3 regions of the Leifsonia sp. Y862 genome follow, and region 2 is predicted to be linked to each of the others. Evidence: predicted binding sites of a transcription regulator. Region 2 holds the regulator's gene; each other region holds the start of a gene.

Region 1 (9,799 bases), 570 kb from region 2:
GCGAGATCGGGGTGCCCGTCGTCCTGACCATGGGCAGGCGCCAGTACGTCGTTGCGCGCCGCGACGCCATGGATGGCGCGTTCACCATCGATGACCGCCATGCTCTCATCGCGCTCGCCCGCACAGCGGACGTCGTGACAGAGGGCAGGCACAACATCGGCGGACTCACGCTGCGCGCACAAACCGACTCGCTGACGACGCTGCCGAACTATGGCGCGTTCCAGGAGGCGCTGGCCAACATCAATGACAACCGCGAATACGCGGAGGCCATTGCCGTCATGTTCATCGACCTCGACAATTTCAAGCGGATGAATGACCAGCACGGCCACCAGGTGGGCGACGAGCTTCTCCGCAACATTGGCGCGCGGCTGACACGAGCAGTGCGGGCCCGTGACGTTGTGGCCAGGGTCGGCGGCGACGAATTCGTCATCACCCTCACCCAGCTGTCATCGTTGGCGGATGCCAGGTTGCTGGCTGAAGAGATCATCGCAGAGGCGTGCGCTCCCCTCACTATCGGAGAGCTGGAAGTCACTCCCGTGCTCAGTGTCGGGCTCGCGTACTCTGCCCACAGGGAGACCGACCTCAAGCAACTCGTGGCTGACGCCGACAATGCGATGCTCGCCATCAAGCGCAATCGCCGTTCAACCCGGCAGGGTGGCACCACGAAGTCAAGCAGCCTGAACATCGCGAACCACCGCTCGTTCGAGGTGAACGACATTGTGGTCAGGGCAATCGAGGAAGACCTGCTTGAGGTCGCATTCCAGCCCATCGTCAATCTGCTCACCGGCCGAATCTGGGCGTTCGAGGCCCTGGTGCGGTACACGCACCCGCAGTTGGGTTCGATCTCGCCGTCGATGTTGATCGAGAAGGCCAAGGCCCTCGGCCGTATGGATGCGCTCACGGTGCAGGTATCAGAGAAGGCGATGGCCGCCGCCGCCCAGTTCAGGGCGATTGATCGCCACATTGCCTGCATGACGATCAATATCGACGCGCCCCAGGTGCTGGCGGGGCGAGTGGGCACCTTCATCGAAGAACTGGCCGAGCGCTACTCCGACATCACCATCTGTCTCGAGCTGAACGAGGGATCGCTGGCGATGGTGTCTGAGCCTGTTCGCGCCCACACCGAATATCTTCGCGATCTCGGCATCATGATCGCAGTGGATGACTACGGATCGCAGGATTCATCCGTTGACTCGCTGGTCCGAATCCCGATGGACATCCTGAAGATCGACAAGAGCCTCATCGACGACCTCGACGACATCCGGCAGCGAGAGGTGCTCACGGCACTGCAGGGGTTCGGCGACAAGCTTGAGTACTCGATGATCGTCGAAGGGGTGGAGAACCAGGCGATGGCCGAACACCTGACGGCGCTCGGCATCCGGAATGCGCAGGGCTTCCACTACGGCGTTCCCCAGAGTCTGAGCCAGACCCTTGAGCGCCTGAACACCCACGGCGGCCTCGCCCTCGTGCCGGCGGGCGCCCTGGGGCTCGCGAGTACGCTGGAGGAATGAAGAAAACGCACGTGCCTGCCGAGGTTGAGCATTACTTTGCCGACCTCACTTCAGACCGTCGTGCGGTCCTGTATCCGGTCATCGAGACGCTGTGGGATGCGATGCCCGCTGGGTACGAACTCGGCATGTACTGGGGAATGCCGGGCTTCGTCGTCCCGCTGGCGCGCTTTCCGAACACGTACAACACACAGCCACTGGCCTACGTCAGCCTCGCTGCCCAGAAGAACTACAACTCCCTGTACCTGATGGGTCTTCACAGCTATCCAGAAGCGGATGCCGCATTCAAAGCTGAGTGGGCCGCAACCGGGCTCACGCTCGACATGGGCAAGAGCTGCCTGCGCTTCAGGACACTGGCCGATCTTGACCTTGACATCATCGCCCGCACCGTGGCATCCGTCTCCGTCGACGACTTCATCGCCCAGTACGAGCGGCAGCGACCGCGCTGACCGCGCGTTCGTGCGGCCGCACAGCTTTGCCTCGATAGACTGAAAAGCGTGAATTCTCAGGCCCCCGTCGACGTCGTCCTCATTGGCGGCGGAATCATGAGTGCCACGCTTGGCACTCTCCTCAAGCAATTGCAGCCAGATTGGACCATTGAGGTCTACGAGCGACTGGGCGCTGTTGCCCAGGAGAGCTCGAACCCATGGAACAACGCAGGTACCGGCCACGCCGCGCTCTGCGAGCTGAACTACATGCCGGAATCGGCGGATGGCACGGTGAGCGCTGACAAGGCTGTCAGCATCAACGAGCAGTTCCAGATCAGCCGTCAGCTGTGGGCGCACCTCGTCTCAATCGGCGCGCTGCCCGAACCGGAGAAGTTCATCAATGCGACGCCGCATATGACCTTCGTGCACGGCAAGGCGAACATCGAGTACCTGAAGAAGCGCGTTGATGTGCTGAAAGACCAGCCGCTGTTCCAGGGCATGGAGTTCAGTGACGACCCGGCGAAGATCGGCGAATGGACGCCGCTCCTCACCAAGAAGCGCAACCCGAAGCAGAAGATCGCAGCCACGCGGATCGAGTCAGGCACCGACGTCGATTTCGGTGCGCTCACTCGCTTTATGTTCGACGACCTGACCAAGCGCGGTGCCGCCCTTCACCTCAACCACCAGGTCACCGGGCTCAAGAAGCAGAGCGACGGCACCTGGCGCGTCAAGCTGATGAACCTCGTCGGCCGCTACAAGAAGACGGTCAACGCCCGGTTCGTGTTCGTCGGTGCAGGGGGCGGCGCGCTCGCCCTGCTCCAGCAGAGCGGAATCCCCGAGATCAAGGGCTTCGGTGGGTTCCCCATCAGTGGTCAGTTCTTGAAAACCAGCAACCCAGACATCGTGGCGAAGCACCAGGCAAAGGTCTACGGCAAGGCGGCCGTTGGCGCCCCGCCCATGTCTGTTCCGCACCTCGACACCCGTGTCGTGAACGGCGAGGCATCGCTGTTGTTCGGTCCGTACGCCGGTTTCACGCCCAAGTTCCTGAAAACCAGCACCTGGTTCGATCTGCCGTTCTCCATTCGCGCCCACAACATCGGTCCGATGCTCGCGGTCGCCAGGCACAATTTCGACCTGATGAAGTATCTCGCCGGAGAACTCGTCGCCACGCGCCAGAAGAAGCTGAAGGCCCTGCAGGAATTCATGCCGACGGCCAAGCTCGCCGACTGGGAACTGATCACGGCCGGCCAGCGTGTGCAGGTCATGAAGAAGGATGCCAAGCAGGGGGGCGTGCTGCAGTTCGGCACCGAGGTCATCACGGCGTCCGACGGAAGCATTGCCGGTCTGCTTGGGGCATCGCCGGGAGCATCAACAGCCGCCCCGATCATGGTCGACCTGCTCAAGCGGTGCTTCCCTGAGGAGTACGTCGAGTGGGAGCTGCAGCTGAAGGAGATGGTGCCGAGCCTCGGTACGACGCTGTCCCGCAATCCGGAGGCGGCAGCGGCGTCGCTGGCCGCAACCGCAGCAGCGCTGCACCTGCCCGCATAATCTCAGAACAGCGTCGGCGATAGCTCTGGGGGCAACTCCTCCGCAATGAGCGACACTGAGTTCGGCGACATCGAGTTCAGCAACGCTGCGCGACGCTCACCGTTGGCGTCTCGCATCCCGCCGAGCGCTGACGACCGAACGTCAGGCATCCGCTGCTCGTGCCTGCGCTCAAGCCCGTTGGCGCGAATGAGCGGCTTGATGCGTGCGGCCAGCCAGGTGCGGTAGTCCTTGGGGGCGTACGCTCCCGTGCGGTACAGCTCCTGATAGCGGGTGACCAGTTCAGGGTGCTCGCGCGCCAGCCAGCTCATGTACCAGTCCTTGACGCCGCTCCGCAGGTGCAGCGCGGTGTAGACCACCGATGTTGCTCCCGCGGCCTTCGCCTGGCGCAGGGCGTCGTCGAGATGCGCCTTGGTGTCGGTGAGGAACGGCAGGATCGGCATGAGGAACACCGAGCACTCGAGCCCTCGCTCCCTGACGGCGGTCACCGTCGCAAGCCTGGCCTTGGTCGTTGGCGTGCCTGGCTCTACCGACTGCTGCAGCTCGTCGTCGTAGATGGCGATCGACATGGCGAGATCCACCGGAACATGCTCTGCGGCCTCAGCGATCAGGTCGAGGTCGCGGCGGAGCAATGTGCCCTTGGTCAGGATGCTGAATGGCGTCCCCGAGTGGGCAAGGGCCGCGATGATGCCCGGCATGAGCCGGTAGCGGCCCTCTGCGCGCTGGTACGGATCCGTGTTGGTGCCGAGAGCCACGCCCTGTCTGCCCCACGACTGCTTGGCCAGCTCGGTGCGGAGCACCTCAGCGACGTTGACCTTGACGATGATCTCGTTGTCGAAGTCGGCCCCTGAGTCCAGATCAAGGTACGTGTGTGTTGGACGCGCGAAACAGTATGTGCAGGCGTGCGAACAGCCGCGATATGGATTGATCGTCCAGCCGAAGGGCATGGCGCTCTGCCCTGGCACCCGATTGAGCGCAGACTTCGCGAGCACCTCGTGAAAAGTGATGCCGGCAAACTCCGGCGTCTGAACGCTGCGCACCAGGTTGTTGAGCCTGGCAAGACCCGGCAGGGTGCCCGCCTGCTCTGTCTGTAGTTCCTGGCTGCTCCATCTCATTGTCCAATTCGAACACATCTTCGAATCTTAAGCAAGGTGAGCTCAAGGGGGATCGAGTAATGTAAAACGGGCTGCCTGGCACCGGCGGCGCGCGCGAGCACCCACAACCCAGAACGGACAGCATTCGCAAATGGCGAAACTCTATTTCCGATACGGAGCGATGAACAGCGGGAAGAGCACTTCCATGCTGCAGGCCGCATATAACTACGAAGAACGTGGTCATCGCGTGCTGCTCGCAAAGCCGTCGATCGACACCAGGGGTGATACCCATATCGTGTCTCGCCTCGGAGTGACTCGCGACGTCGATTTCCTCATGTCGCCGACCGCCAACGTCTACGCCCTGTTTCAGACTCACCGCCAGGGTGTGCTCGCGACCACGGGGCTCGACGTCAGCGCATTGCTCGTCGACGAGGCCCAGTTCTTTACAGAGCAACAGGTCGACGACCTGCTGCGAATCGCAATCCTGGAGAATGTTCCGGTGCTTGCCTACGGCATCCGCACCGATTTCCAGACTGTCGCATTCCCTGGCAGCCGCCGTCTCCTGGAGATCGCGCACAGCCTCGAAGAGCTGAAGACGATCTGCCGCTGCGGGCGTAAGGCTGTGTTCAACGGCCGGAAGATCAACGAACGATTCGTTTTCGACGGCAACCAGGTTGCGATCGACGGCGACATGGTCACGTACGAATCGCTCTGTGGAGCCTGTTATCTCGAAGAGAGCGGCGGCATCCTGAACGATCGCCGCCGGGCGTCGTAGGGCCGACACGTCGTCTCCTGCCCAGACATTCTCCGTCTCCCGCTGTGAGCTGGTGGCCATCGTGCCCTAGGTTGAGTGCAACGGAGTGTCGCATCCGTGGCATGTGGGTGTCACGACGCGCAGGAGGGAAGACCTGATGGCCAGTTTCCGTGTGGCTCTGATCGACGACCACGAGATAGTGGTGAGAGGTTTCGCGGATCTGTTTTCGACCATCCCCGACATCGTCGTGGTGGCGACAACGGACAGTGTGACGAACCTGCTTGAGTCCAGGGCTGCCATGGAAGGCGTTGACCTCGTCATCCTTGATCTTCGTCTGTCCGACGGGTCGATGGTGTCCGACAACGTAGAGCGACTCCGCGCGAGCGGTGCCCAGGTGCTGGCGTTCACGGGCGGAGACGACGCGAACCTGATGCGTGCTGCTGCGCGGGGCGGGGTACTGGGCGTCGTGCGCAAATCTGAGCCGACAGCCGTGCTGCTTGACGCCGTGGCCAGGGCGGCATCGGGGGAGCCCATCCTGTCCACGGAGTGGGCCGCAGCCCTGGACGGAGATCCCGACCTGGCGGATGCCGCATTGAGCCCCCGAGAGCGGGAAGTCCTGTCGCTGTACGCGGCGGGGGCGAAAGCTCCGCTGGTTGCCAGCCGCACCGGGCTGTCAGAGCTGACCGTTGTTGACTACATTCGTCGCGTCCGGTCAAAGTACGAGCGGGTCGGTCGGCCGGCGAGTACCAAGATCGACCTGTATAAGCGAGCGCTGGAGGACGGCATCCTGCCCATGCCTGGCCAGCGGTGACCGGCCCGGCTGCGGCCGCTTCATATCGTCGACCGCGTCGATCTGGCCGCCAGCGTCGAGCCCGGCGGGTGACGGGAACAGCAACAGAGCGGATGACGCGCACGCTATACGCCGCGATCGGCTTGATCGCCCTGGTGTTCGGCGGTCTCTCCGTGACATCGGTCTTCGCGCAGTTCAGCGTGTACCCGGCTGCGACGGCGATCGCCGTGTGGTTGCTGGTACTCGGTATTCCTCTCGCCCTTGGCGTGATGTCACAGTGGGCGCCGATTTCCGTGATGCGGACACTGGCCATGGTGAGCGCCAGCACCTTCTTCTTCGCCGTTGTTGCCGCGTTCGCGTTTCCGGGCGGGCGGTTTCCGGCCGATGCCGACGTGCCGTGGATCATCACGTTCACGGGGCTGCCGGCGCTCTGCGTTGTGGCCGTCACCCGCGATACACGGATCATCTGGGGCTACGCCGGCATCATGTGCGCACTCGGTGGGGTGATCAGGGGGCGAGCGTCGGCGCAGCCGAATGCTGCGCTCACCGGTTTCGAGGATGCTCTCTATTCGCTGCTCCTGGTCTCCGTCGTCGTTGGACTCGCGCTGTCGACCAAGCTTGCGGCTGCACGGCTCGACGCCGCGGTTGTTGCCGCGCGCCGTGATTATGCGGAACGAGCTGCCAGGGTGTCGCGCAAACAGGAACGCCTGAATATCGATGCCATCGTGCACGACAGCGTCATCTCCACCCTGCTGCTCGCGGGGCGCAGTGCCGTGCCGAGCGATGTGCTGTCGAGGCATGCCTCCTCAACGCTCGCCCAGCTCGACGCGCTCGGTGTGCCGCACCTTGACCGGACAGTGCGCGGGGATGACTTCGTTGCTCGGCTGGTGACAGCGGTGAAAGACCTCGACGAGGAGAGTGTCCTCCGCCACGACATCGTCGATTCGAGCGTGATTCCCTCCGCGGCTGCCACCGCGATGCTCGGCGCGGTCAGTGAGGCCATCCGTAATTCGCTCGCCAGCGCCCAGGGAACGCTGAGCCGTCCGGTACGGCGCACGATCGTGGCACAGATGTCCGGTTCAGGGCTGCGCATCACGGTCAGCGACGACGGTGTCGGTTTCGACCTGTCGGCAGTTCCGGCTGAGCGTCTCGGAATCGCCCAGAGCATTATTGGTCGCATGCAGCGCGTGAACGGGGGAGCTGCTCTGGTGCGCACGCAACCGGGACAGGGCACTGAGGTGGAGGTCTCATGGTCGGCAGCAAGCTGAGATCAGCAGGCCAGAAGGCCGCGCCTCACGCCGAGGGACCAGCTGCCAGCGCCGAGGCATCCGCTGGTACTGAGCCCAGCTCGACCTTTGAGATGCTGGGCATCTCGCTGCCGACGGCGCGAGTGATCCTGGTCTTCTTCATCGCGGTGCACGCGGTACTGGCGTTTACCGACGACGATCCGCGCGCTGGGCTGGTGCTGGAAATCCCCGCCTTCATTGCGGCGGCCCTGGCTGCATATGGGCTGATGGGAGATGTGGGCATCCGGATGCCCGTGAAACGTGCGTGGGTCATCCTGGCACTCTGCGCCGTCACGATGCTGCTCAGGTTCTTCCAGCTGCCGACCAGCACCAGCAATCCGTTTTCGCAGTGGCATCTCGGTGCTATCACCATGGTGCTCCTCGTGATGGCGCTCCGCGGTCGTGGGGGGTTGGCATGGTTCGGGTACGCCGCCATGGCTGCGATCACGATCTATTGGGCCTCCGTGAACGATCTGGGCGTCTCTGTCGGCGTCAATCTCGTGATTCGACATGCGGGAACACTGCTGGCCGGAACGCTGGTCGCGGTGAGCGTCCAGCGCACTGCACGCACGTTGGCAGCGCTGAATATCGCACGTTTTCGCCGAGCGGAAGTGGAGGCCACCCAGACTGCCGCCATCATGGAGCGCAAGGCCCAGCTGGATCGAATCAACGCGCTGGCGCGTCCGGCCCTTGAACGGCTCGCCAACCAGCATGAGCCCGGCGATGCAGAGCGGGCGGACTGCCTGCTGGTCGAGGCCGGATTGCGCGACGCGATGAGGGCTCGTTCGCTCTGCCGTGAGCCGCTGACCGACGCAGCGCGACGGGCGCGAGCGCGAGGCATCGAAGTCATCCTGCTCGACGATGGCGGGGACCATCCATCATTCGACGTCGACTCTCTCGCACAAATGGTGGCAGCCGAGCTGGACAGGCTGCGCTCTGGTCGGTTGACGGCCAGGGTCTTGCCTGCAGGGCGCGCGGAAGCTGCGACCCTGGTCATCGAGGCCGACGAACACACGATGATCTCTGTGCTTCGAAACGGCACAGTGCTCACCCGCTGAACCAACGGCGGGATAGCGCGCCACTATGGCCTCGCCGCAGACGCAGATACCCGCCCGATACACTTCAAGGGTGAGGTGCATCGAGTGAAGCTGTCGGTTATTGGTTGTGGTTATTTGGGCGCGGTGCACGCTGCGGCGATGGCCGAGTTGGGGCACGACGTCGTCGGCGTCGATGTCGACGCGCACAAGATCGCACAGCTCTCCGCGGGACAAGCTCCGTTCTTCGAGCCTGGCCTGCCAGAGGTTCTTGCCTCAGCATTGAGCACTGGCCGCTTGCGTTTCAGCACCGACATCGCGGCTGTTGCCGATGCCCAGGTGCACTTCGTCGCCGTCGGAACTCCGCAGAAGGCCGGCAGCTACGCCGCCGACCTCACCTATGTCGACGCCGCAGTGACAGCGTTGATCCCTCACCTCGCTGTGGGGTCACTGGTTGTGGGGAAGAGCACTGTACCGGTCGGAACCGCCGCCCGCCTTGCCGAGTTGGTTGAGGCATCCGGTCGTGGCGCGTCACTGGCCTGGAACCCGGAGTTCTTGCGCGAAGGATTCGCCGTGCAGGACACGCTCACCCCTGATCGCCTGGTCTATGGCGTTCCATCCGGCGAGACCGGCGACCACGCGACTGCCCTCCTGAATGAGGTCTACGCGTCGGCCATCGCGGCCGAGACGCCGTTGGTCATCACCGACTACGCCACCGCGGAGCTCGTCAAGGTGTCGGCGAACGCCTTCCTCGCCACCAAGATCAGCTTCATCAACGCCATGGCGGAAATCGCCGAGGCGACCGGAGCCGACGTCACTCAGCTCGCGGATGCCATCGGCTACGACGACCGGATCGGCCGCAAGTTCCTGGGCGCCGGCGTCGGGTTTGGCGGCGGATGCCTCCCCAAGGACATTCGGGCATTCACGGCGCGCGCTGAGGAACTGGGCAGGGGGGACTCCGTCGCGTTCCTCAGGGAAGTCGACAACATCAATCTGCGCAGGCGACAGCGCGTCGTCGAACTCACGGTGTCTGCCCTTGGCGACCACCTGCACACGTCCAAGGTGGCGGTACTCGGCCTCAGCTTCAAGCCGCACTCCGATGACGTGCGTGACTCGCCGGCGCTCGATGTTGCCGTGCAGCTGCACGGCCTCGGCGTTGACGTAGTGGCGACCGACCCTGAAGCCATTGAGAATGCCCGCGCCAGGCATCCGCAACTCGGCTACACGGCGTCACTCGACGACGCGCTGCGCGACGCAGACGTTGTCGTACTGGTGACGGAATGGCCCGAGTATCGGGCGCTTGACCCGGTGTGGGTCGCGTCACTCGTGCGCACCCCTGTCGTGGTCGATGGCCGCAACT
Region 2 (9,799 bases):
CCAGGTCGAGGAAATCGCCGCCGGGCGGTGGAGGCGGGGTATTGTTCAGCAACACCTCCGTGCCGGTATCGACATGCTCGGGACTGAACACCGCATTCGCGGTCGTCACAGTGTGTTTTTGGCCGGCCAGCTGCACGGAAATCTGTCGCAGTTTAAGTTCGCTGTCGGGCGCCGAAGAGAAATAGTGCTCGGGTGCCATAGAGGGAACTTACCGGAATTAGAGGAACTAGGGTTAAAGCAATGACTGAACCACAGACGCCCCACGAAGACGATGTCGTCGCACGTGTGCTGGCAAACGCCGAGAGCCGCTCATCCGGATATGCCGTTTTCGGGGGCTCAGCGCAAGCTTTGCAGACCGACGCGAGTGCCTCGACCGACGCAGAGCGCGACGGTGACCAGTTCGACCGCCAGGACCGCAATGCGCTCCGCCGCGTCGCTGGTCTCTCCACCGAACTCGAAGACGTCACCGAGGTCGAGTACCGCCAGCTGCGCCTGGAGAACGTCATCCTGATCGGCCTGTACACCCACGGCACGACGGCAGACGCCGAGAACTCGATGCGCGAGCTTGCCGCACTGGCCGAGACGGCCGGTGCCACCGTGCTCGATGGGCTGCTGCAGCGCAGGGCGACTCCCGACCCCAGCACCTACCTCGGTAAGGGCAAGGTGCAGGAGCTTGCAGGACTCGTCCAGGCGCTCGGCGCCGACACCGTGATTGCCGACACCGAGCTGGCCCCGAGCCAGCGACGTGCCCTTGAGGACCTCGTCAAGGTGAAGGTCATCGACCGCACTGCTGTCATCCTCGACATTTTCAGCCAGCACGCCAAGAGTCGCGAGGGTAAAGCCCAGGTTGAGCTGGCGCAGCTGGAATACCTGCTTCCGCGCTTGCGCGGATGGGGTGACTCGATGTCCCGCCAGGCCGGTGGCCAGGTGGGTGGCGCCGGTGCAGGCATGGGGTCCCGTGGACCCGGTGAGACGAAGATCGAACTCGACCGCCGCCGCATTCACACCCGGATGTCAAAGCTTCGCAAGCAGATGGTCGAGATGAAGCCGGCACGCGAGGCCAAGCGGGCGAACCGCAAGCGCAACTCCGTGCCATCCGTTGCCATCGTCGGGTACACGAACGCCGGCAAGTCCAGCCTGCTGAACCGCATCACGAAGGCTGGCCTGCTGGTCGAGAACTCGCTCTTCGCGACGCTGGATGCCACGGTGCGAAAGTCAGTGACGGCCGACGGCCGCCAGTACACCTTCACGGATACCGTGGGCTTCGTTCGCAACCTGCCTCACCAGTTGGTGGAGGCGTTCCGCTCCACGCTCGAAGAGGTCGCCGACTCCGACGTCATCGTGCACGTTGTCGACGGGTCGCACCCAGACCCGGCCAGCCAGCTCACCACGGTGCGCGACGTCATTGGCGAAGTCGGTGCCAGAGACATCCCCGAACTCGTCGTGTTCAACAAGAGCGACCTGGTGAGCGACGACGACCGCCTCGTACTGCGCGGGCTGGAGCCGAAGGCCATCTTCGTCTCTGCACGCACCGGAGAGGGCGTCGAGGAACTGCTCGAAGCCATCGCGACGCTGCTGCCGAGACCCGGCATCGAACTCGACCTCCTCATCCCGTACGAGCGCGGCGACCTCATCGCTCTCCTGCACGACCAGGGCAAGGTGCTCTCCACCGAGTACGCGGAGGCCGGCACCCAGGTGCGGGCGATGGTCACCCCGGAGATCCAGCCACAGTTCGCGCCGTTTGCGCGCGTAGAGGCCATCACGGCCTAGCCGGCGCCATCACGCCCGGCTTCCCCCGGCGTGACCGCGCTGCGCGGGTCGCCCGCAGCTTCGCTGGTGCTGCAGCTACCGCGTAGCTGCGCTTGACCCGCGGGGCTGCTTCGGCGCGCCCGCACGTCCAGATTCAGCCCCGCGGTACTCCGCGCGAAACAATCTGTCACACCCTTTTTCATTCGACTTCGGTGTTGTTAGAGTCGCTCCAATCGTTGCCGACCGGACCAATCCGATCGGCATGGAGCGACAGCCGAGCCCGGCACCCGCCCGCGACAATTCACCAGCATTTCGCTGGTGGACCGCGGCTGCCCGGCCGCGGCAGCGCTTATGCCGAATGAGGTTTTATGACTACGACGACGGACCCTGACTGTCCTCGCCGCGTTCCGGTGTCGTTCGAGCTCTACCCGCCGCGAACGGATGCCGCAGCGACCGCTCTCACTGAGACGATCGACAGGCTGGCGGCGGCCAGGCCAGACTTCATCTCCGTGACGTACGGCGCCAACGGTTCGTCCCGCACCGCGTCTCTCGAAGTCCTGAGTTACATCCTGCATGCCACCGGCGTCGAACCGATGGCCCACCTCACCTGCGTCGGCTCGTCGCACGCAGAGGCCAGCCAGCTCATTCGCGAATTTCTGGATGCCGGCGTCCGCAGCTTCCTGGCCCTCCGCGGCGACGCCCCTGAGGGCACCGTCGACGGAGAGCCCTTCCTTGGCGATCTGAAGAGCGCAGGGGAGCTCGTGCAGCTCATCCACCGTGTACAGGCAGAGCGGGTGCCATACAGCGAGAGCGTCATCCCAGGGCTCCCTGGCGCCAGGGCGGTGAAGTCGGAGCGCGACAAGGTGCGTGTCGCCGTCGCCGCGTTCCCCAACGGTCACCCGCGCTCCCGCTCCACCTCGCAGGACATCGACACGCTCCTTGCCAAGCAAGCGGCGGGAGCGAACCTGGCCATCACGCAGTTGTTCTTCCACGCCGATCACTACCTGAGCTTCATCCAGCGGGCTAGGGAAGCTGGCGTTGAATTCCCCATCCTGCCCGGCATCATGCCGGTGACCAGCCCGGCCAGGCTCACGCGCATCCTGCAGCTCTCCGGCGAGGAGCTGCCCTCTGAGCTCTCCATCCAGCTGGAGATCGAGCCGACCGACGAGGGCAAACGAGAGATCGGCGTCCAGCACGCCGCCGCCCTTGCGCAGGAGCTCGTGGCCGGCGGCGCCCCCGGCTTGCACCTGTACGCGTTCAACCAGCACCGCACGGTGCTCTCGGTGCTCGAACGGGCCGGGGCCCTCCCCACCAACTACCAGCCATCTGACCGACAGCCCACCACCGCAGTATCTGCCTCAACAGTCAAGGAACCAGCATGACAACCACTCCCGCATTCCCGACAGGCACCATCCTCGGATACCCGCGCATCGGCCGCCGCCGCGAGCTGAAGAAGGCTGTTGAAGCCTTCTGGGCCGGTCGCATCGACGAGGCCACCCTCGAGCAGACCGCGGCTGACCTCCGCGAGGCCACGCGCGCCCGCCTCGTTGCACTGGGTCTCGGCCGGGATGACTCCTCGATCCCCGAGTCATTCTCGTACTACGACCAGGTGCTGGATGCCGCAGTGACAGTGGGCGCCGTCCCCGCCCGCTTCGCTGGGTTGGTCGACGCAGACGGCCGCATCGACCTCGCCGGTTACTTCACGCTGGCACGCGGTGAGGGCGACAACCTGCCGCTCGAAATGACCAAATGGTTCGACTCGAACTATCACTACCTGGTGCCGGAGATTGGCCCTGAGACCAACTTCACCCTCGCGAGCGATCGGATCGTGCGTGAATTCGAGGAGGCAGCCGCCGCCGGTTACCTGACCAGGCCCGTCATCGTCGGCCCGGTCACGCTGCTGGCCCTCAGTAAGCCGAGCGACGACGCCCCAAAGGGCTTCGTGCCGCTCTCGCGACTCGACGACCTGATCCCGGTCTACGCCGCGCTGCTCGCCCGTCTGGCGGATGCCGGTGCACAGTGGGTGCAGCTCGACGAGCCGGCTCTCGTCAGCGAGAGCATCGAGGTTCCCAGCAGTGAGGTGTACGGGGCCGCCCAGTTCGCCTACTCGGTGCTCGGACGACTGGAACAGCGCCCCGCGATCTTCGTGGCCGCGCCGTATGGCAGCCTCGACGACGCCCTCCCCGTGCTCGCAGCGGCCCCCATCGAGGCGATCGGCCTCGACCTCGTTCGCGGGCAGGTGCCGGAAGCCGTGGCAGGCCTGGCCGACAAGGTACTTGTCGCCGGTGTGATCGACGGTCACAACATCTGGCGGGGCGACCTCGCCGCAGCTTTCAACACGGTGGCCGCTGTTGCCGAGCTCAGCCCGCGCGTCGCCGTGTCCACCTCGACGTCGCTGCTGCACGTGCCGCACGACGTTGAAGACGAGTCAGAGCTCGGCGACGACCTCAGCAGCTGGCTGGCCTTCGCCGACCAGAAGGTGGCGCAGGTGGCCACCCTGGCGCGGGGCCTCGCCGACGGCACGGCGGCGATTCAGGCTGAGTTGGATGCGGCATCCGCTGCCCTGGCCGCCCGCCTTGCCGCCCCTGGCGTGCGTGACGGTGCCGTGCGCACCCGCGCAGCCGGCCTGACGGACGCGGACTTCAACCGCGGCGACTACGCCGCGAGGGTCGCGGCACAGGACGCGGCTCTCGGGCTGCCGTTCCTGCCGACCACCACCATCGGGTCGTTCCCGCAGACCGGAGAGATTCGGCGCGCCAGGGCCCAGTTGAACAAGGGCGAGCTGACCCTCGAGGAGTACACCGCCCTCATGCGTGCAGAGATCGTCAGGGTCGTCGAGCTGCAGGAGGAGATCGGCCTCGATGTTCTCGTGCACGGAGAGCCGGAGCGCAACGACATGGTGCAGTACTTCGCTGAGAACCTCGATGGCTTCGCTGTCACCCAGAACGGTTGGGTGCAGTCGTACGGCAGCCGCTGCACGCGCCCGTCGATCCTCTGGGGCGACGTGTCGCGCCCGAAGCCGATCACCGTCGACTGGTCGGTCTACACGCAGTCGCTCACCGAGAAGCCCGTCAAGGGAATGCTGACCGGACCGGTGACCATCCTGGCGTGGTCCTTTGTGCGCGACGACCAGCCCCTCGGCGAGACGGCCCGTCAGGTGGCATTGGCCCTCCGCGACGAGATCGGTGATCTCGAGGCCGCCGGCATCAAGATTGTGCAGGTGGATGAGCCTGCACTGCGCGAGCTGCTCCCGCTCAAGAAGAAGAACCAGGCCGACTACCTTGACTGGTCTGTGGGCTCCTTCAAGTTGGCGACCGCCGGTGTGGCTGCCGTCACGCAGATCCACACGCACCTCTGTTACTCGGAGTTCGGGGTCGTCATCGATGCCATCCGCAACCTGGATGCCGATGTCACCAGCATCGAGGCCGCCCGGTCGCGCATGGAGGTCGTCAGTGACATCCAGAGCAGCGGATTCGACCACGGCATCGGCCCTGGCGTGTACGACATCCACTCGCCGCGCGTGCCGAGCGTGACAGAGGTCACTGAGTTGATCAATCGGGCGCTGGAGTCGATCCCCGGCCGACAGGTCTGGATCAACCCTGACTGCGGCCTGAAGACCCGCGGCTACGACGAGACGGTCGACTCGCTCCGCAACATCCTGGAGGCGACGCGCGCCGTGCGCGCCGCGTCAGAGGTCGCTGTCTCCGCGTAATCGCGGCGGTGGCGCGGCCACACATGGAAATGGTCCCGGCTGGAATTCCAGCCGGGACCATGTGTCGTTGGTCGAGGAGCGAGCGTCAGCGGGTGTCTCGAGACCTCGCCGGTGCTGGTTTCGAGACGGCCCTGGCGGGCCTCCAGAAGCAGCGGTATTAGGCAGCAGCGGGATTAGACGGAGCGGAGTACCGCGACGACCTTGCCGAGGATCTCGGCGAAGTCACCGACGATGGGCTCGAAGTTGCTGTTGCGGGGGAGTAGCCAGGTGTGGCCGTCGCGCTGCCTGAAGACCTTGACCGTTGCCTCATTGTCGAGCATGGCGGCGACGATCTCGCCATTCTCTGCAGTCTTCTGCTGGCGCACGACAACCCAGTCGCCGTCGCAGATGGCGGCGTCGATCATTGATTCGCCGACGACCTTGAGCATGAACAAGTCGCCCTTGCCCACCAGCTGGCGGGGGAGCGGGAAGATCTCGTCGATCTGCTGGTCGGCTGTGATGGGGATGCCGGCAGCAATGCGGCCGACGAGCGGCACCATTGCGGCGTCACCGATCTGGGCGCTGGGGAAGCCCTCCTGCTCGGCGATGGTCGCGTCTTCCGGCGCCTGCGGGATCTCGATCAAAATCTCGAGGGCGCGAGGACGGTTCGGGTCACGGCGGAGGTATCCGCTGAGCTCCAGCTGGTTGAGCTGGTGCGTCACGCTCGACAGCGACGCGAGTCCGACGGCATCGCCGATCTCGCGCATGCTCGGCGGGTAGCCGCGCTGGCTCACTGAGCGCTGGATGAAGTCGAGGATAGCCAGCTGCTTCTCGCTCAGGCTCTTCCGTCGCCTGGTGCCGCTCGCGCCAACCTTGTCGTTCTTGTTGCGTGAACTGCTGGTGTCTTGCGTCACTGTCCTCGCCTCTCATGCCTGTGGTGCGCTGTGCGAATGGCACGTCCGCTTGAATGTCGGTGGTGTCTGGTTGAGTACAACCGAACAATCGAAACTGTATCTGGCACACCCCTATTCGGCAAACGTTTGTTCGAGTGTGTCGCACATTTCTTTTTGGTAACAACCGCACACATGCTTGATTGTTCGAATAATCGAATATATATTCGGAACATAGATTCGTACCTGGCTCTCCCGGCCGAGAGCCGGGTACGTCCTTACCTGGAGGTTCGACATGAACGCAGTAGTGTGCATCGGAACACGTTCCACCGTCTCGCCCTTTGGCGGGGTACCCACAGCAACACCAATCACACCAGCCACAACCCCACGTCCCGCCGTGGCGACAACTCGCCTGCGTCTGACGCGGCGGGGTCGCGTCGTCTTCACGACGCTCGCAGCCGCTCCTCTTGTTGCGGCGGCATTCTTCCTTGCCCTGAGCGGTGGCGTTGCAGAGGCCTCAGGGGCCGGCACGGCCTCCGGTGCGGCCGACTTCGCCTACATCACGATCTCCGCGGGGGAGACCCTCTGGGAAGTTGCCGAATCACTGGCACCCGCCGCCGACCCGCGTGACGTCATTGCCGACATCGTCAACCTCAACCAACTGGCGAGTGAAGACGTGCAGCCCGGCCAGCGGCTGGCTCTGCCTGCGTCCTTCTAGGCGCGACGTTTCGCCGGGCGGCATCGCCTGGTGCGCCGCCACGCTTAGCTGAGAGGTGCTCTCACCTCCCAACGGTAAAGTTGGGCGAGTGACCAGCCTCGATGACCTTCCCCTTCGCGATGACCTCCGTGGTCAGACCCCATACGGCGCTCCGCAGAAGAGCGTCCCCGTTGCCCTCAACGTCAACGAGAACACGCACCCCATCCCAGAGGCTGTCGCGCATGACATCGTCGCGTCACTGGCCCGTGCGATCCTGACGGTCAATCGTTACCCAGACCGCGAGTTCACCGAACTGCGGGACGGTCTGGCTCGCTACCTCGGTCACGGACTCACCCGCGACAACATCTGGGCGGCGAACGGCTCCAACGAGGTTCTCCAGCAGGTGCTGCAGGCGTTCGGCGGGCCTGGGCGAACGGTGCTCGGCTTCGCTCCCACCTATTCGATGTACTCGATTCTCGCGTCGGGCACCGGCACCCGCTGGGTAGCCGGCGACCGCGATGCCGATTTCGAGCTCTCTCCTGAGACTGCTGCCGACTGGGTGCAGCGCACGAATCCCGATCTGGTGTTCCTGTGCTCGCCGAACAACCCGACGGGTACCCCGCTTTCTCTCGACACCATCGAAGCGGTCTACAACGCCACCACCGGCATCGTCGTGGTTGATGAGGCCTATGCAGAGTTCGCGCCGGTCGGTGCGGCCAGTGCGTTGACACTGTTGCCGGGCCGGGAGCGCCTGTTGGTGTCTCGCACGATGAGCAAGGCGTTCGCATTTGCCGGTGCTCGCGTCGGCTATCTGGCCGCCGATCCGGCCGTCGCCGATGCGCTCCGCCTGGTGCGCCTGCCGTACCACCTGTCCGCGCTCACGCAGGCTGCCGCGAATGCCGCGCTCGCCCACTCCGGCGAGATGCTCGCCATGGTCGACGAGATCAGGGGACAGCGCGACCGCCTGGTCGTTGAGCTGGAGAAGCTCGGGTATGCGCCGCACCGCAGCTGGAGCAACTTCGTGCTGTTCGGTGGTGTGAAGGACCCGCACGCGACGTTCCTCGCGCTCTTGGATGAGGGCATCCTGATTCGTGACGTGGGAATCCCGAACCACCTGCGGGTGACGGCGGGGACCGAGGCGGAGTCATCTGCCTTCCTGGACGCAATCGCGCGTGTCGACGCGCCCGAAGCCCAATAAACTAGCGACATGAGCTCACTTCCTGTCGCCTCGCACCGCACCGCTACCCTGCAGCGGAAGACGAGCGAGTCCAGCATCGTTCTCTCGATCGACCTCGACGGAACGGGTGTCAGTGACATTCACACGTCTGTGCCGTTCTACGACCACCTGCTGACCGCCTTCGCGAAGCACTCGCTGACCGACCTCACCGTGACAGCGAATGGCGACACCGACATCGACGTGCACCACACCGTGGAAGACATCGGCATCGTGCTCGGCCAGGCCATCAAGCAGGCCCTCGGGGACAAGGCAGGCATCTCCCGCTACGGCGACGCACTGGTTCCCCTCGATGAGGCGCTCGTGCAGGCCGTCGTCGACATCTCCGGCCGTCCATACCTCGTGCACACCGGCGAGCCTGCCGGGTTCGAATTCCACCTCATCGGTGGGCACTTCACCGGGTCGATGGTGCGCCACGTCTTCGAGGCCATTACCTACAACGCCGGCCTGACCGTGCACGTCACCGTGCAGGGCGGCCGCGACCCCCACCACATCGCCGAGGCGGAGTTCAAGGCGTTCGCGCGAGCATTCCGCCAGGCGAAGGCCCTCGACCCGCTTGTCGTCGGTGTCCCGTCCACCAAGGGTGCATTATGACCAACGTTGTCGTCTTTGACTACGGAACGGGCAATGTCCACTCCGCGGTGAAGGCTCTGGAATTGGCCGGTGCCGATGTCACGCTGACGTCGAACCGGAAGCTCGCCCTCGAAGCGGATGGGCTGCTGGTTCCCGGCGTCGGTGCCTTCAGCGCCGTCGTTGACGCTCTGAAGGCGGTCGGCGGCGACGAGATCATTGACCGCCGACTGTCGGGCGGACGCCCGGTGCTCGGCATCTGCGTTGGTATGCAGATCCTCTTCGAGCACGGCGTCGAGCGCGGCGTCAATTCTGACGGCCTCGGCGAATGGCCGGGTACCGTCACAGAGCTGAAGGCGCCCGTTCTGCCGCACATGGGCTGGAACACCGTCACGCCGGATGCCGATTCCGTTCTTTTCCGTGGAATCGCCGACGAGCGGTTCTACTTCGTGCACTCCTACGCCGCGCAGGAATGGTCGCTCGAGGTCATGCCTCCGTTCCCGATTCCGCAGTTGACCTGGGCAGACCACGGCGGGCCCTTCCTGGCTGCCGTCGAAAATGGACCGCTCACCGCCACGCAGTTCCACCCGGAGAAGTCGGGCGAAGCCGGCATCCGCTTGCTCACGAACTGGCTCGGATCGCTCAAACGGTAGTATCGAGAGTTCGTCTGGTCGCGCCAGCGGCACCCCACAATCAAGGAAATCCAATGAGTGAGTTCAACAAAACCCCGCGTCTCGTTCTGCTTCCGGCCGTTGACGTAGCCGGCGGCAAGGCAGTGCGCCTGACGCAGGGCGAAGCAGGCACAGAGACCAGCTACGGCGATCCCGTTGACGCGGCAGCCGACTGGGCAGCCCAGGGCGCCGAGTGGATTCACCTGGTCGACCTGGATGCAGCGTTCGGTCGAGGAAACAACACGTCTGTCCTGAAGAAGGTCATCAAGCAGGTTCGCGGCGTGAACGTGGAGTTGT
Region 3 (9,799 bases), on a different contig from region 2:
CGGGCGGCATGCGACGGAGGCTCGACATCGCGATGAGCCTGATCGGTAATCCGCCGATCGTCTTCCTCGACGAACCGACGACAGGCCTCGACCCCCAGGCGCGCATCGAGGTGTGGCAGACCATCAAACAACTCGCCGTCCAGGGCACCACGGTGCTTCTCACGACGCAGTACCTCGACGAGGCCGAGCAGCTAGCCGACCGTATCGCGATCCTGCACAAGGGCACGATCATCGAGAACGGCACCCTCGCCGAACTCAAGCAGCTTCTCCCGGCCGCGACTGTCGAATACGTCGAGAAGCAGCCATCCCTTGAGGACGTCTTCCTCGCCCTCGTTGGTGACACCGGCGAGACAGACGAGACCGACACAGATGCGACCGCCACCCCCGCCGACGAACGTGCCGGCGACACGGTCCCCGCACGAAAGGAATCCTGATGACCACCCACGTCCTCGGCGATACCGGCACTCTTACCGGCCGATCGCTGCGTCACATCCTCCGCAGTCCAGACACCATCATCACCACCGCGGTCACCCCGATCGCCCTGATGCTGCTATTCGTGTACGTGCTCGGCGGCGCGATCAACACGGGATCCGACGAGTCGTATATCAACTACATGCTCCCCGGCATCCTGCTCATCACGATTGCGTCGGGGGTCGCATACACCGCGTACCGACTGTTCCTCGACATGCAGGGCGGCATCTTCGAACGATTCCAATCCATGCCGATCGCCCGGTCGAGCGTGCTCTGGGCGCACGTTCTCACCTCCCTGGTTGCGAACCTGGTCTCGGTCGCAGTCGTCATCGGCGTCGCGTTCGTGATGGGGTTCCGCACCGGTGCATCCGTGGGCGCCTGGCTCGCCGTCGCCGGCATCCTGATTCTGTTCACCCTCGCGCTGACCTGGCTCGCCGTGATCGCCGGACTTTCGGCGAAAACCGTTGACGGTGCGAGCGCGTTCAGCTACCCGCTGATCTTCCTGCCGTTCATCAGCTCGGCGTTCGTGCCCACTGATTCGATGCCAGGGCCGGTCGCATGGTTCGCCGAGAACCAGCCCGTGACTTCGATCGTGAACACCATCAGAGCGCTGTTCGCCGAGCAACCCGTCGGCAGCGACATCTGGATCGCCCTTGCCTGGCTCATTGGCATCCTCATCGTCGCCTACGCCTGGGCTATCTCAATCTACCGGCGAAAGGTTCGCTGAGGTCGAGCGCCGCTCAGGCCAGGCGCACTGTCACCAAACAACTCCGCCCGCCTCCCCATGAAGGGAGGCGGGCGGAGTCTTTACGGGCTAGGTCGTTCTACTTCTTGCCCTGTGCCGCGACAGCTGCGGCGCCAGCAGCGGCGGCCTCAGGGTCGAGGTATTCGCCGGGGCCGAGCGGCATGAGGTCTTCGCCCAGCTTGTAGACGAGCGGGATGCCGGTCGGGATGTTGAGCTCGGCGATGTCGTCATCCGAGATGTTGTCGAGGTGCTTGACGAGGGCGCGCAGCGAGTTGCCGTGTGCGGTGACGAGTACCGTCTTTCCGTCGCGCAGGTCGCCGGAGATGTCGGATTCCCAGTAGGGCAGCATCCGCTCGATGACGTCCTTCAGGCATTCGGTGCGGGGAACGGCGTCGCCGAGTGCGGCGTAACGCGGGTCGCCGACCTGCGACCACTTGGCATCCGCTTCGAGCTCGGGCGGCGGCACGTCAAAGCTGCGGCGCCACAGCTGGAACTGCTCTGGACCGTACTTCTCGAGGGTCTCTGCCTTGTCGAGGCCCTGCAGCGCACCGTAGTGACGCTCGTTGAGGCGCCAGGAGCGCTTGACGTCGATCCAGGCGCGGTCGGCCTGCTCAAGAGCGAGATTCGCCGTCGAGATGGCGCGGGTCAGTACAGAAGTGTGCACGATATCGGGCAGGATCTGCGCTTCGGCGAGCAATTCGCCGGCACGCCTGGCCTCGGTGATGCCCTGTTCGCTGAGCCTTACATCCACCCAACCGGTGAAGAGGTTCTGCTGGTTCCACAGGCTGTTTCCGTGACGAAGAAGAATGAGAGTGTATGGGGCAGACATGTCATCCACTCTAGCGAGTGGACAATAGAGGTATGCCTGTTGGAACCATTACGCGCGGCACAACGAACACGAATCGCTTGCGTCGCGTCGATCGATGGGTTGGTCACCTCCCCGTCCTCCGTCACACCGATGATCCCCTTGTTGTCGACCTCGGCTATGGCGCGAGCGCCGTGACCAGCCTTGAATTACACCACCGCCTGGCGAAGAAGCGAGCGGATGTCGCCGTGCTCGGTCTCGAGATCGACCCAGCTCGGGTGAAGGGCGCGAACGACCAGCTCGCCGAGGTGCGTGCGGGCACGACCGGATTCGCTGCCGATGCGCGCGTCTCGTTCGCTGTCGGTGGTTTCGAAGTGCCGCTCGCCAAGGGACGAAAGCCCGCGGTGATCAGGGCCCTCAACGTGCTCAGGCAGTATGACGAGTCAGAGGTGGTGCCGGCCTGGCGGATGCTGGCACCGCGGTTGCAGCATCACGGCGTGCTGATTGACGGCACCTGCGACGAGATCGGGCGGATCGCCGCCTGGGTGGATGTCACTCGCCATGGTCCGGTGCGCTTCTCCATCTCGCTGCGGCTCGCAGACCTCGAACGCCCGTCGATCGTGGCAGAGCGGCTGCCGAAGATTCTGATTCACCGGAACGTGCCAGGGGAACGGATTCACCAGCTACTGGTCGACCTTGACCGGCACTGGCAGCACCAGTCGCCGCTCGCCGCCTATGGACCAAAGCAGCGCTGGGTGGCGACCGTGATGGCGCTCAAGGCGCAGGGCTGGCCTGTGCAGGGCTCGCCGCATCGCTGGAAGCTCGGCGAACTGACGGTGCCGTGGGCATCCGTTGAACCGCAGGGATTCGTCTGGAAGTAGGGTGCTCGACGGCCGGACGGCCGTGGTTTGCGGTGGCGGGTGCGGTTGCTCGGTCGCGTGGCCTGCGGTGACGGATGTCCGAGGCGGGGCGTGCCGTGGTGCCGGCGGTGAACGATTCATGGGCACAACTATACGAGTAAAATGAGGAAACCTCTAGCTTCTTTCGAACATTTGATCTAGAATTGGGGTATGGATCCAGCGCTGGAACATCCCGAACGGCCGGTGAACACTCCCGCCTCTTCACACTCCACGCGCTCGGTCTCCTCGCTTCCCGCGGCATCTCGTCCCGCTGCCCCACCTCCCGCTGCGTCACCTCCCGCTGCGTCACTTCCCGCTGCTTCGCTTCCCGCCGGCCCCCTTCCCGCCGGCCCTCTTCCCGCCGCCTCGCTTCCTGCGGCTTCGGCTCTTCCCACATCCTCCTTCGCCGACCGCGCCCTGGCGACCGTCGTTCGGCTCGCTGCGGCGCCGCGCGGACCCGTGGACTTTAATTGGTCCAATGCCGAGAAGCAGCTCTCGAAGTGGGTGTTCGAATGGGACGTGCAGCAGGCCGAGGAAGAGGCCGCAGAAGATGCCGCAGCGCAGGCCGCGGAGCAAGTGGCCGCCACGCAAGCCGCAGAGCGGGCTACTGAGGAGGCGGTCGCTGAAGAGATGGCTGCAGCGCAGGTCCTGGTCGGCGATGTCGGTGGCCCGGGAACGGAGTCCGCACACGGCGCGATCAACCTCGCGCTCCGCAAAGCCGAGACCGCACAGTCCACGACCGCTCAGTCGTTGGCCGTGGAGGTAGCGGCGGCGGCGGAGGTCATCCGTCTGGCCCGTAACAACCTCAGCATCTACTTGACGCCCGGCGGGATGAGTGAGCCCGACGCTTTGGACCTGGCCGAACGAACCGCGGCCACCGACCTGAGTCTGCGTTTGCATCGCTCGCCCGACCAGGTGCGGACCATGGCCCACGAAGGGTTGGTGCTCGCCGAGTCGCTGCCGCAGCTCTGGGCACTGTTCCAAGCCGGTCACACCGGATACGCGCAGGCCCGCGCCGCCGTCAACCATCTCACCGGGCTGACCGACCCCGAGGTGATCGCCCACTACGACACCGAACTCGCTGCGAAGGCCACCGAGCTCACGCCGGAAGCATTCCAACGCAAAGCCCGCACCCTGCAGCAACGACTTCTCGCCGAACCCCCTGAACTCCGCCACGCACGCGCGATGGCTGACCGCCGCGTCATCATTGAACCGGCCACCGACGGCATGTGCACCGTGTTCGCGGTGATCAGCGCCGCGGACGGCATCCGGATCAACGCCCGACTGGATGCCACCGCGAAGAAGATCGCGAAGAAGGAAGCAAAAGAAGCCCGAGCCGCCGGCACCGGTCGGGACCGGTGCCGCACCCGGGCACAGATCCGCACCGACCTGTTCGCCGGCTGGCTCGCGGGCGATGGCACCCCGACCGCGGCGAAGGTCCGCCCGCTGCTGTTCGTCCCCATCCATGAGCTGCTCGGTGGCACGAACCCAGTGGGGCACAACGGACATCTCAACCACGCGGGCACTGCCGGTGCAACCGATCAAACTGGCCCAGCTGCCCAGGCCGGCCAGCCGGTCCCATTCGATCAGCCCGCAGTCTTGCAGGGCTACGGACCCATCGACCCCGTCACCGCCGCGCAACTCTTCATCGATGCCCCGGCGTTCCGCCGGGTGGGCACCGACCCGTTCAGCGGCGAGATCCTCTCCTTCGACCGCACTCGCTACCGGCCCACGAAAGCGCAACGCGAGTGGCTCGCCGTGAAGTACGGCACCTGCGCACGGACAGGCTGCAACCGGCTCGCCGTCAGCTCCGACGTCGATCATCTCAAGGAGTGGGTCCGCGACCACGGACTCACCAACGAAGACAATCTGATCCCGCTCTGCCCATCCGATCACCGGTTGAAGACGCTGACGAAGATCCGGTACAAGCGAGACCCAGACGGCAGCGTCACCGTCACCACCCCCACGGGATACGTCGGGATCAACGCACCACCCGATCCACTGCCCCGGCATCCGCTGCCCACGAATTCGCTGGCACGTTCGCCACTACTCCGAAAGCTACGGGAATCCCGCACACCACTGCCAGAGAACCCGCCGTTCTAAATAGCGCAGTCTCAATAATGCAGTTGGTCCCAGCGCACGCGCGCTCATCTGGAGCCAGACACCTTCTCAGGCAGACCGCGTGTCTCAGGCCGGCTCAAGCCAGGCCGCCCGCGAACTCCCCAGTCGCACGACGGGACCCTGCTCGCGACCGGCGATATCGACCACTGAGCGAGCACGGCGCACCGAGCCATAGTCACTGTCAACGGTCTCGAGCTCGGAAGCAAGTGCGGCGGCATCCGTTGGTAGTGGCTGCTCAGCGTTGTCGACAACGCCTAGTCCGATCAGCGCCTGGGCAGTTGCGGCCAGCGATGCTCGAATGTGTGCCGCCCTGCCATCTGCAAGTGCCGCGCAGATCGCTCCCGCCAGCACATAGCCGGTGGCGTGGTCGAGTGCCTGGGCTCGCAGCGACCCTGGCTTGTCGGTGCCGCCCTCGATGACCGCGATCCCGGAAGCTGCCTGCACGAGCGAGTCGAATCCGCGGCGTTCCGCCCAGGCACTGCCCGCCGGGTACGCACTGAGGGAAGCGGTCACGATGCGCGGATGACGCTCGCGCAGGCTGCGCTCATCGAGGCCGAACCGGTCGAGGCTGCCAGGGCGGTATCCGAGAATCACAACGTCGGCTTCGGCCAACAAGCCGTCGAGAAGGGTCACATCGCGGCGGAGGTCGAGCATGATCGACCGCTTACCTGCTCCTGTATCGATGTGCTGCACGGCGATCTCCGCCGGATCGACGGGGTCGACCCGCAGCACGTCCGCGCCGAGCAGCGCGAGCGCTCGGCTACACGTCGGCCCCGCGATCACCCGCGAGAGATCGAGCACGCGCGGCGCCCGCCCGGCCAGTCCACGTGCACCAGCACCGCCCGCGCCGGCGCCATTGCCGACGCCGTCGCCGACGCCGTCGCCGTTCACGTTCCAGTCCAGCAGCGGCGCAGGAGCGATCACGTCGGCAAACTCCTCTGGGCGGCGCACGCGCACGCAGAGGGCATCGTTAGCGACGGCCAGGGCCTCGGCATCCGCCGCAGACATCCCCGCCAGCACTGCAGCGAACTCCTCACGGCTCGCGGTCGCTTCAAGACCGAATGCCGCGCAGAGCCGATGCAGGTGGTGCGGATAATTCGCGTGGGTGCGCACCCACCCGTCATCCGTTGCAAAGAACCCACTGAGTGGAGCCCAGGCCGCCGCAGGTACTCCGTCGACGCTCAGATAGGTGAAACTGCTGAAGTTGACGCCGACCCTGCGCGGATTGACAGTGATCCGAGGCAGCCCCAGAAGGCGTCCCGCCTGACTGGCAAAGAACGCCACGCTGTCTGTCGCCAGTTCGCCAGCCCGCAGTCGCGCGGTGAGGCCCGTTTCGCCCGGGTCGACACGCACCCGCTGCGCGGCCGCGTCATCGACGACCGCAGCTGCCAGGTTCGTAAAAAGGCTGCCCATGCGGCGAGCCTACGCCCAGGGGCACGCACGCCGAGGCGCGGCTAAGCTCGTTCGGTTGTGGTGATTCCGTTGATGAGCACGGTGATTCCCCATCGAAGGCGTTCGGCGGGTGTGCCCGCAACGATCTCGGCACCGGCGGCGGCGACGTGTGGGAGTTCTGCAGGATCGGCCGAGGCGATGTGGCTAGCGAGGTCGGCTAGATCACGGTTGGGGGTCCGTTGCGCCGTGGTGCGTGAGCCTCGTTCTGCAGCCAGGAAGGTTGGATAGGCGAAGAGCAGATCGACGCCCCATGCCGCCTGGCCGGCGGGAACACCGCCCTCCTCGAGCAGTCCGAGGATGGCGTCGACGAGCCGAAGATAGTTGGGGCCCGATGTGTGGGTTGACATTGAGATCCGGGCGATCTCCGGATGCTCGAAAAGCACTGCCGCGTAGCTTTCGAGGAGATCGATCAGGCGCGCGAGCCACGGGCCGGACGTGCCAGGCCGCACGTCCGCGAGCAATTCGTCGAGAATCTGCGCGTGGAGGTCAGCGGTGTTCTGCACATAGACGTAGAGCGAGGCGGCACCGGTGTCGAGCGCGGTCGCGATCCGGCGCATCGTGACCTTGTCCATTCCCTCGGTTTCGAGGATCGACACCCCGGCTGCAATGATGCCGGCCCGGGTCAGAGGCGGCTTTGCAGGTCGTTCGCGGCGACTCACGGGGCGGGTTGACTCAATCATTCGGCAAATCTATCACGAACATGTTCGCTACGACCGGGTTCTCCGGGTATGGTGATCACGAACATGTTTGTGAAGAACATGTTCTTTGATCCTCACCCAAACCAGCACAGGAGAACGAACTATGAGCAAGACAGCCCTGGTCAACGCCAGAATCTTCGACGGCGAGACCGTCCTCGCCGACACCACCGTGGTGCTGGAGGGTGCGGTGATTCTCTCGGTAGGCGGGGAAATCCCGTCCGACGCAGAGATCATCGACGTCAGCGGCGCAACGCTGATGCCAGGACTCATCGATGCCCACGTGCACACCTCGATCGAATCGCTTGCACTCGCGCTGACGTTCGGTGTCACGACCGAACTGGAAATGCAGGGTGCACTCACCAAGCACAATCGTGAAGCCGTCACGAACAATGATCGCGTCGCAGACGTTCGGTCGGCTGGCTTCGGCTTGACCCCTCCCGGCGGACACCCCAGCGAGTTGTTCTCTCATGAAGGAAGCGACGAACACGGTGACGACCACGAGGGAAAGTCCATGCCCCAACGTGGCGAGACTGAGGATGGTGGCGAGAACCCCTGGGCGAACATTGTCATGCCGTTTTCAACTACTCCGGAAGAAGCGGTCGCGTTCATCCCGCAGCTCGCTACGAGTGGCTCTGACTACATCAAGTTCATGATTGACGACGGGACCGTCGAAGGCGCCCCTGGCCTGCCCTCGCTTGACCACGCCACCGTCGCAGCCGGCGTGGCAGAAGCTCACCGGCTCGAACTCCTCACCGTTGCTCACGCGCTGGCGATTGACGCAACCGTGTCGGCGATCGATGCCGGTATCGATGGGCTTGCCCACCTGTTCATGGACCAGCCAAGCACCCCGGAGGTTATCGAGCTGATTGCCCGATCCGGTGCGTTCGTCGTCCCCTGTGCTGTCTTGAACGCCTCCATGATGGGGCTCACCGGAGCGGCCTTCGCAGCCGACCCGCGCGTCTCGTCTCGGCTGGATGAGGCCTGGCTGGCCACCCTGAAGAGCAGCTTTAACAAGTACCCAGAAGGAAACCTCGATGATGTTCTCGCGAGCGTAAAAGCGCTCAGCGATGCTGGCGTCGATATCCTCGTCGGAACAGATGCTTCTGTCCCTGTGCCATCTTTCGGCGGTCTTGCGCATGGAGCGAGCGTGCACCACGAGCTCCAGCTGTTGGTCAGCGCCGGCCTGAGTCCCGTTCAGGCGCTGCGCGCGGCAACAGCCACGACGGCACGTCGCTTCGGCCTCACCGACCGTGGCCGCATTGCGCCTAGCCTCCGCGCCGATCTCCTCCTCGTCGATGGCGATCCAACGACCGACATCACCGACACTCTGAACATCCGTCAGGTGTGGCGTCGCGGCGCAGCACTCCTCCCCGCTTGAGCCATTGCAGAAGGATGCCGACCCCATCCGTGGTCGGCATCCTTCCGCCATGCTCGCCGAGCTTCGGCAAACGCGATCAAAGCGCCCTGCCCCCTCGCTAAGCGACGACAGTCGACGCAGGCTCCGCCGCTCGCCGCGCGATAAACGCGATCCCGAGCGCCGAGACCAGGAACATCACGGCGAGCGCAACCCAGCCCGCCAGTCCGAACGCCAGTGCCGTCCCCGCCACGACGAACGGCGCACACATGGAGCCCAGTCCGAATCCCATCGCGAACACGCCCTGGTATGCCCCGGCGTTCGTCGGATCGGCGAGTTCAAAGCTGAGCCCCCACGTGCCGGCCTGCGACCAGACCTCGGCGAAGGCATGGGCCGCAGCCGCCGCCACGAGCAGCACGACCGCTGGCACCACAGAGACCCCGGCGGCCAGCGCGTACACAACGGATGCCACCGCCATCAGTATCCCGGCGGTCGTCACGACCTTGCCAGCCTTCCGCAGGTCATCGGTGCCGCGCGAGAGCGGAATCTGGAACACGATCACGATCACAGTGTTCAGGATGAGCAGCACTGACACGAGCGCGGTCGGCGCTTCGGTGTTGTGCGCAATCCACAGCGGGACCCCGACCTCTGCCAGGCCGAACTGCATGGCGAAGACGGCGGCGAGCGCCGTGAGGATCAGGTAGCGCCGGTCCCGGAACGGAGAGCGCCCGGCGGGCCGTGCCGCCTCGCCCTCCTGAACCTGCCCAGCAGGAGCATTCACCCGCTTCGGCAGCCGCCAGACCGGGATGACACCGATGATGTAGACGACGCCCGCGCCGACCATGACGATTTGGTATGCGGCAACGGTGTCGGCCAGGAGTGCCACACCGGCGATGGCCGCGCCCAGCGCGATCGACACGTTCGTCACAGTGCGCAGGATGGCGCGGGTGCTCACCCGCGCAGGTCCCTCGAATGCGCGGGCAATGATCGCCATCCGCGTTGCGTTCGACGCACTCCCCACGGCTGACGCCACGCAGGCGATGACCAGCACACTCGTGAAGTCCCCTGCGAACGGATAGCAGCCAAGCGCGAGGCCCTCTGCGGCCATGAGGCCGAACAAGAGCCGTCTGGCACTGAACCTGTCGGCGAGCCGCCCGCCCAGGTACGACGTTCCCACCCCCACCGCGCTCGATATCCCGAGCACAGTGGCTGCCTCCCCCGCCGAGAGTCCGATCACAAAGGTGATGTACAGCA

The links. The regulator LexA, encoded in region 2, represses DNA repair genes until DNA is damaged. The targets are predictions, from matches to a motif close to TCGAACANNTGTTCGA.
Region 1: a site for LexA is predicted at 4,605-4,620, ahead of AC25Z0_RS11590 (Rv2578c family radical SAM protein). Genes of this name have one in related genera too.
Region 3: a site for LexA is predicted at 3,066-3,081, ahead of AC25Z0_RS08130 (HNH endonuclease signature motif containing protein). Genes of this name have one in related genera too.

Annotation. Positions count from the first base shown of each region.
Region 1 covers NZ_JBYHFR010000002.1:301,746-311,544, forward strand. Annotated here, with positions in the region: gene AC25Z0_RS11575 (EAL domain-containing protein) at 1-1,511, shown strand, start outside; gene AC25Z0_RS11580 (DUF1801 domain-containing protein) at 1,508-1,957, shown strand; gene AC25Z0_RS11585 (malate:quinone oxidoreductase) at 1,997-3,484, shown strand; gene AC25Z0_RS11590 (Rv2578c family radical SAM protein) at 3,487-4,596, opposite strand; gene AC25Z0_RS11595 (thymidine kinase) at 4,727-5,350, shown strand; gene AC25Z0_RS11600 (response regulator) at 5,487-6,140, shown strand; gene AC25Z0_RS11605 (sensor histidine kinase) at 6,209-7,387, shown strand; gene AC25Z0_RS11610 (hypothetical protein) at 7,369-8,463, shown strand; gene AC25Z0_RS11615 (UDP-glucose dehydrogenase family protein) at 8,548-9,799, shown strand, end outside.
Region 2 covers NZ_JBYHFR010000002.1:869,229-879,027, forward strand. Annotated here, with positions in the region: gene AC25Z0_RS14115 (class I SAM-dependent methyltransferase) at 1-199, opposite strand, end outside; gene hflX (GTPase HflX) at 241-1,770, shown strand; gene AC25Z0_RS14125 (methylenetetrahydrofolate reductase) at 2,118-3,131, shown strand; gene metE (5-methyltetrahydropteroyltriglutamate--homocysteine S-methyltransferase) at 3,128-5,461, shown strand; gene lexA (transcriptional repressor LexA) at 5,635-6,354, opposite strand; gene AC25Z0_RS14140 (LysM peptidoglycan-binding domain-containing protein) at 6,728-7,048, shown strand; gene AC25Z0_RS14145 (histidinol-phosphate transaminase) at 7,137-8,225, shown strand; gene hisB (imidazoleglycerol-phosphate dehydratase HisB) at 8,235-8,855, shown strand; gene hisH (imidazole glycerol phosphate synthase subunit HisH) at 8,852-9,484, shown strand; gene priA (bifunctional 1-(5-phosphoribosyl)-5-((5-phosphoribosylamino)methylideneamino)imidazole-4-carboxamide isomerase/phosphoribosylanthranilate isomerase PriA) at 9,538-9,799, shown strand, end outside.
Region 3 covers NZ_JBYHFR010000001.1:1,719,694-1,729,492, forward strand. Annotated here, with positions in the region: gene AC25Z0_RS08110 (ABC transporter ATP-binding protein) at 1-434, shown strand, start outside; gene AC25Z0_RS08115 (ABC transporter permease) at 434-1,198, shown strand; gene AC25Z0_RS08120 (phosphoglyceromutase) at 1,296-2,045, opposite strand; gene AC25Z0_RS08125 (class I SAM-dependent methyltransferase) at 2,078-2,902, shown strand; gene AC25Z0_RS08130 (HNH endonuclease signature motif containing protein) at 3,092-5,023, shown strand; gene AC25Z0_RS08135 (CoA transferase) at 5,108-6,454, opposite strand; gene AC25Z0_RS08140 (TetR/AcrR family transcriptional regulator) at 6,496-7,173, opposite strand; gene AC25Z0_RS08145 (amidohydrolase family protein) at 7,295-8,569, shown strand; gene AC25Z0_RS08150 (MFS transporter) at 8,667-9,799, opposite strand, start outside.